DNA from 2 places in the Streptomyces sp. NPDC052701 genome. Region 2 is predicted to be linked to the other one. Evidence: riboswitches for the same ligand, from Rfam matches in the RefSeq annotation. Region 2 holds a riboswitch; the other holds the start of a gene.
The links. Region 2 has a riboswitch for cobalamin ahead of AB0L29_RS11725 (ribonucleoside-diphosphate reductase subunit alpha). Riboswitches for the same ligand answer to the same signal wherever they lie in the genome.

Region 1 (3,375 bases), on a different contig from region 2:
CAGCAAGCTGGAGGTGATCCTCCCCGAGGGGATCGCCCCCGGCGACCTCGACTACCAAAAGGGCCCTGAGGGCTGGACGTTCGACGCGACCGGCCGCGGCTGGGCCGCGTCGGGGCCCGCGCTCGCCGTCGGCGAGGACGCCACGGTCTCCGTGACCGTCCGCCAGTTGCCGGACGTCAAGGAGCTCGTCTTCAAGACCCTGCAGACCTACAGCGACGGCCGCGTCGACCGCTGGATCGAACTCGACGGGTCCGGGGACGGGCACGGCCACGGCCACCCCGCCCCGAAACTGAGGCTGGGCCCGGCCGAGCCCGGCGCCGAACCCCTCGGCCCCGGCTCTCCCTCCGCCGAGGAGGACACGGCCCCGGCCGCCTCCAGCCCCGCCCCGGACGAACGGCCGGACGCGGCCGCCGCGTCCTCCGCCGAGGGCGACTCCGACGACGGCGGGACGTCCCCCGCGGTTCCCCTCGGCATCGGCGCCGCCGTCCTTCTCGCCGTCGGCGGCGGGGTGTGGTGGGCGAGGCGCCGCGGCGCACGGTCCGCGTAGTTCCCGCCGGGCACGGCGGCCTTCGGGCCGGCCCGTGAGCCCACCTCACCGCGGCCGGGCGGCGGCCGTCCACGGGCGTCCGCCGCCGCGGGCCCTCCGACGGCACGGCCCCGCCGCCGGCCGGGGCGGTCCGGCTCCTCGCGTCCCCGGTCGCCCCGCCCCGGCTGTGCACGCCCCGTGGCCCCCTCACCGGCACCGGACCGACACCGGCACAAGGCGCCGTGCGCCACCCGCCGTGAGCCGTGGGCCGTGGGCTATGCGCCGTGGGCCGTGGGCCGTGGTGCGAACGCACCGCCGCCCGGCGCGCCCGCCCGTGTCTGTTCTCGCCCACCCGTGTCCGTTCTCTTCCGCCCGTGTCCGTTCTCGTCCGCCCGTGCCCACGGCCACGACCGTCGGTCGCCCAGGCCGACGGGCCCGCGCGCCCGGCGTCGCGGCGATCCCGCCGGACGGCTGTGGGCCCGCCCCGGCCCCGCCCCGGACCCCGGGACCGGCACCGGGACACGCGCAGCACCGCGGAACCCGGTGGCCGCCGTCCGGGCCGCCCGCGCCCGCGCGCCCCTCCGGCCGGGTTGTCAGCGCCCCTACCTGCGGACTAGTGTCACGACGCCTTGGTGTTCGGGAAATCCGGTGTGATGCCGGTGCGGCCCTCGCCACTGTGATCGGGAAGTCCGGCTCCAGCCCTCCGGGGCGGCCACTGGGTCCTCGGACCCGGGAAGGCGGGGTTCGGGCGGTGGTACCCGTCAGCCAGGAGACCGGCCAAGGCGCGTCAACCATCCACGAGGTGCTGGAGAGGGTCTGCCGAGCCATGCACATAGCCGAGGGCTTCCTGCCTCCGGCGCACGCGATCGCCTGGGGTGTCGCGTCCGCGCCGTTCGTCGTCCACGGAGTACGGTCACTCACCCGTGAGGTCCGGGAACACCCCGAGAGCACACTGCTCCTGGGGGCGTCCGGAGCCTTCACGTTCGTCCTGTCGGCCCTGAAGCTGCCCTCGGTCACCGGGAGTTGCTCGCACCCGACCGGCACGGGCCTGGGGGCCGTCCTGTTCCGGCCGCCGGTCATGGCGGTGCTGGGCACCATCACCCTGCTGTTCCAGGCGCTGCTGCTCGCGCACGGCGGTCTCACCACCCTCGGCGCCAACGTCTTCTCGATGGCGATCGCGGGGCCCTGGGCCGGATACGCCGTCTACCGGCTGCTGCGGCGTTACGGCGTGCCGCTGATGGCCGCCGTGTTCGCCGGCGCGTTCGTCGCCGACCTGTCCACCTACTGCGTCACCAGCGTGCAACTGGCCCTCGCCTTCCCCGACCCGAGCAGCGGCTTCCCGGGCGCGCTCGGCAAGTTCGGCTCCATCTTCGCCGTCACCCAGATCCCGCTCGCGGTGAGCGAAGGGCTCCTCACGGTGCTCGTGATGCGTCTGCTCGTGCAGTCCAGCAAGGGTGAACTGACCCGGCTCGGCGTGCTCGTGACGGGCGGGCAGGACCGGGCCGGGGCGGAGGCGGTGACCCGGTGAGCAGGAACACGAAGATCAACCTCCTGTTGCTGCTCGCCGTGGCCGCGCTCGCGGTCCTGCCGCTGGCCCTGGGCCTCGGCGACGGCAAGGAGGAGCCGTTCGCCGGCGCCGACGCCCAGGCGGAGACGGCGATCACCGAGATCGAGCCGGACTACGAGCCCTGGTTCTCGCCGCTGTACGAGCCGCCGTCGGGTGAGATCGAGTCGGCGCTGTTCGCCCTGCAGGCGGCGATCGGCGCGGGTGTCCTCGCCTACTACTTCGGTCTGCGGCGCGGTCGCCGCCAGGGAGAGCTGAAGGCCCTGGCCGAGCGCGACGCGCCGGCGGAGCGGACGTCGGCCGCCCCCCGGCCGTCCGGGCCCGCGGGCCCGGCGACCGGTTCCGGCGGCACCGGGGACTCCCCCGCCGGAACGGTCTGACCCACGGTGCTGCCGATCGACGCGGCGGCGCACAGCAGCCGCTGGCGCCACCGCCACCCCGTGGACAAGGCCGTGCTCGGGCTGGGCCTGACCGTGCTCGCGGTCTCGCTGCCGCCCTGGCCGGGCGCCGCTCTGGTGCTCGTCACCGCCCTAGCGCTCCTGCTGGGCCCGGCGGGCGTGCCCGCGCGCAAGCTGTGGCGCGCCTACCGGGTGCCGCTCGGCTTCTGCGTGACCGGAGCCGTCACCCTGCTCGTCCAGGTCGGCGGCCCCGACGGGTTCCTCGCCCTGGCCGACGGCGGCCCCTCCCGCGCCGGGCAGGTGCTCCTGCGCACCTCCGCCGCCTCCCTCGGCGTCCTGCTGTTCGCCTTCACCACCCCGATGTCCGACCTGCTGCCGCGCCTGGTGCGGGCCGGGGTGCCCGCCGCGGTCGTGGACGTCGCCCTGGTGACGTACCGCATGAGTTTCCTGCTGCTCGAGGCGATGCGGCAGATCCGGCAGGCGCAGGCCGCGCGGCTCGGGCACACCACACGGGCCGCCCGGTGGCGTTCGCTGGCGGGGCTCGGCGCCACCGCCTTCGTCCGCGCCTTCGACCGGGCGACCCGCCTCCAGGCGGGGCTCGCCGGGCGCGGCTACGACGGCACCCTGCGCGTGCTCGTGCCCGAGGCGCGCGTCTCCGTGCCCTTCACGGCCGGCGGCGCCGCGCTGCTCGCGGCGGTGGCCGCCGTGACCTTCGTCCTCGAAAGGCCGCTGTCATGACCGAACCCGCGCTGGTGGCCCTGCGGGATGCCTCCTTCGCCTACGAGGAGGGCCCGGCCGTGCTCAGTGGCCTGGACTTCGAGGTGCGCGAGGGGCGCGCGCTGGCCCTGCTCGGCCGCAACGGCAGCGGCAAGACCACCCTCATGCGC
Region 2 (3,375 bases):
GTCGGGTAGAAGTTGATGTCCACGACCCGGTCGAGGAAGGTCACGGCGGTGCGGACGGTGTCGTCCAGCCGCTCCCAGTCGATGTCCCCGTCGCTCACGAAGGCACCGAGGTTGACCGACCCGAGATTGCAGACGGCGGTCTCCCCGTCGTCGGTGACCTCGAGGATCTCCGTGCACAGGTTGGAGGAGTGGACGACCCGGCCCGGCTCCGCCGTCTGGTTGGCGGTGCGGTTGGCGGCGTCCTTGAACGTCATCCAGCCGTTGCCGGTCTGCGCGAGCGTGCGCATCATGCGGCCGTACAGGTCACGGGCGGGCAGCGTCTTGCGCGCCAGGCCCTTCGCCTCCGCCGCCCGGTACGCGGCGTCGAACTCCTCGCCCCACAGGTCGACCAGCTCGGGCACGTCCGACGGCGAGAACAGCGACCACTGCCCGTCGGCGTTCACGCGGCGCATGAACTCGTCCGGGACCCAGTGCGCGAGGTTGAGGTTGTGGGTGCGCCGGGCGTCCTCGCCGGTGTTGTCGCGCAGCTCCAGGAACTCCTCGATGTCGGAGTGCCAGGTCTCCAGGTAGACGGCGGCGGCCCCCTTGCGCCGGCCGCCCTGGTTCACGGCGGCGACCGAGGCGTCGAGCGTCTTCAGGAACGGGACGATGCCGTTGGAGTGGCCGTTGGTGCCGCGGATCAGCGAACCGCGCGAGCGGACGCGGGAGTAGGCGATGCCGATGCCGCCCGCGTGCTTGGAGAGCCGGGCGACCTGGTGGTAGCGCTCGTAGATGGAGTCCAGCTCGTCCTTCGGGGAGTCCAGGAGGTAGCAGGACGACATCTGGGGGTGCCGGGTGCCGGAGTTGAAGAGGGTGGGGGAGGAGGGCAGGTAGTCGAGGCGGCTCATCAGCCGGTAGAGCGCGGCGACCTCGTCGACGGCCCGCACGCTGTCGTCCTCGGCGAGACCGGCGGCCACGCGCAGCAGGAAGTACTGGGGCGTCTCGACGACCTTGCGGGTGATCGGATGCCGCAGGAGGTAGCGGCTGTGCAGGGTGCGCAGGCCGAAGTAGCCGAAGCGGTCGTCGGCCGCCCGGTCGACCAGCGCGTCCAGCCGCTCGGCGTGCAGGCGCACGAAGGCGGCGGTGCGGTCGGCGATCAGGCCCTCGCGGTGCCCGACGGCGACGGACCCGGAGAACGACGTGACGCCCTGCGAGGCGGCCTCCGCGCGGATGCCGAGGGTCAGCAGCCGGGCGGCCAGCTTCGAGTAGGCGGGGTCCTCGGAGATCAGGCCGGCCGCCGCCTCCGTGGCCAGCTCGCGCAGCTCCGTCTCGTCCGCCCGCGCGGACCGGCCGCGCAGCGCCGCGGCGGCGACGCGGCCGGGGTCGGCGTCGGGAAGGTCGGCGGTCAGCTCGGTCAGGGTCCGCAGCAGCGCGGCACCGGGGCCGTCGTCGGGAACCGGGGGCGCTGAAGCCGGATCGGCTGGCGCGATGGTCACGTGGGGCTCTCCCTCGCTCGGCACGGGGCCTCGCCGAGGGCAGGGGGCAGCTCACGAGCGCACGGGGCGTCGCGTCCACCGGCCCATTCCACGAGGCCCGGACGTCAGGGCACCCGGACCGGTCGGCCGGGTGCGCTGTCGGCAGGTCCTCGGACTGGACAGGCGTGCGGACGCACGCGAGTACACCGTTGCGGGACAGTTCCGGATTCGCACCGGATTCCCCTGCGGCGACAACGAGCACGAGCATACATCTGGTGCCGGGTCGCGACGGCACCCCCCATATGTTGTGTCGTCATGTGTCGTCATGTGTCGCGTCGTCGGCGATCGGCACCTCGGCGCCGCCCGCCCGCAGCGTCCCGCGGCGTGCCGGGGACGAGAACGACGACGGGCCGCCGGATGTCCTCCGGCGGCCCGTCGTCGTACGGATCGCTAGTGGGCCGAGCCCGCCGTCGCCGGCGGCAGCTCCACCTGGACGCCCGGGTCGCCCGCGTCGGCCGTGTAGTCCTCCGGCCTGGTCTCGTCGACGCCCTCCGGAGCCTTCAGCGCCTTGAGGACGAAGGTCAGGACCACGGTGACGACCAGGTTCAGCACGAACGCCGTCAGACCGATGTAACCGATCTCCCCGATGCCCGGAATCTCCTTCGCCGAACCGCCGAAGTGCTTCTGCGTCGGCGACGCCACCCCGTACGCGGCGACCGTGCCGTACACCATGCCGACCGCCCAGCCCGCCAGCAGCGCCCAGCGGTGGAACCAGCGGGTGAACAGGCCGCCGACCAGGGCCGGGAAGGTCTGCAGGATCCAGATGCCGCCGAGCAGCTGGAAGTTGATGGCGACCGTCTTGTCCATGGTCAGGACGAAGGCCAGCGCGCCCACCTTCACCAGCAGCGAGACCAGCTTGGAGACCTTCGTCTCCTGCTCCGGCGTCGCGTCGGGCTTGAGGAAGTCCTTGTAGATGTTGCGGGTGAACAGGTTCGCCGCCGCGATCGACATGATCGCGGCCGGGACCAGCGCGCCGATGCCGATCGCCGCGAAGGCCACGCCCGCGAACCAGTCCGGGAACATGGTCTCGAACAGCTGAGGGATGGCCAGCTGCCCGTTCTGCACCTTCACCCCGGCGGCGATCGCCATGAAGCCGAGCAGCGCCAGCAGGCCCAGCATCAGCGAGTACAGCGGCAGGATCGTGGTGTTGCGGCGGATCACCTCGCGGCTGCGCGAGGACAGCGTCGCCGTGATCGAGTGCGGGTACATGAACAGGGCCAGCGCGGAGCCCAGGGCCAGCGTGGCGTACGTCCACTGCCCCGCCTCCGCCGGGACCAGCGCGCCGCGCGGCGCGCCCGTCGCCGGGTTGGTCTGGCCGAACGCCTCGCCCGCCGCGGCGAAGATGTCGTCGAAGCCGCCCAGCTTGATCGGGATGTAGATGATCGCCACCGCGATGACGAGGTAGATCAGGGTGTCCTTGACGAAGGCGATCAGGGCCGGTGCCCGCAGACCCGACGAGTACGTGTACGCGGCCAGCACGCCGAACGCGATCAGCAGCGGCAGGTCCTTGATGAACCAGTTGGTGTCCTCGCCGCCGCCGACGCCCATCACGTCCAGCACGGCCTGGATGCCGACGAGCTGGAGCGCGATGTACGGCATCGTCGCCAGGATGCCGGTCAGCGCGACGGCCAGCGACAGTCCCTTCGAGCCGAACCGGCCGCGCACGAAGTCGGACGTCGTCACGTAGCCGTGCTTGTGGGACACCGACCACAGGCGCGGCAGGAACGTGAAGATCAGCGGGTACACCAGGATCGTGTACGGCACGGCGAAGAACCCGGCCGCGCCCGCCGCGTAGATCGCCGCGGGAACGGCCACGAACGTGTACGCCGTGTACAGGTCGCCGCCGAGCAGGAACCAGGTG

Region 1: it holds a riboswitch for cobalamin, as region 2 does, so the genes downstream of both, AB0L29_RS26285 (energy-coupling factor ABC transporter permease) here and AB0L29_RS11725 (ribonucleoside-diphosphate reductase subunit alpha) in region 2, are expected to answer to the same signal.

What each region holds. Positions count from the first base shown of each region.
Region 1 covers NZ_JBFATO010000028.1:84,249-87,623, forward strand. Annotated here, with positions in the region: gene AB0L29_RS26280 (DUF1775 domain-containing protein) at 1-547, shown strand, start outside; cobalamin riboswitch at 1,140-1,323, shown strand; gene AB0L29_RS26285 (energy-coupling factor ABC transporter permease) at 1,353-2,054, shown strand; gene AB0L29_RS26290 (energy-coupling factor ABC transporter substrate-binding protein) at 2,051-2,470, shown strand; gene cbiQ (cobalt ECF transporter T component CbiQ) at 2,477-3,226, shown strand; gene AB0L29_RS26300 (ATP-binding cassette domain-containing protein) at 3,223-3,375, shown strand, end outside.
Region 2 covers NZ_JBFATO010000007.1:161,532-164,906, reverse strand. Annotated here, with positions in the region: gene AB0L29_RS11725 (ribonucleoside-diphosphate reductase subunit alpha) at 1-1,475, opposite strand, end outside; cobalamin riboswitch at 1,598-1,739, opposite strand; gene mctP (monocarboxylate uptake permease MctP) at 1,905-3,375, opposite strand, start outside.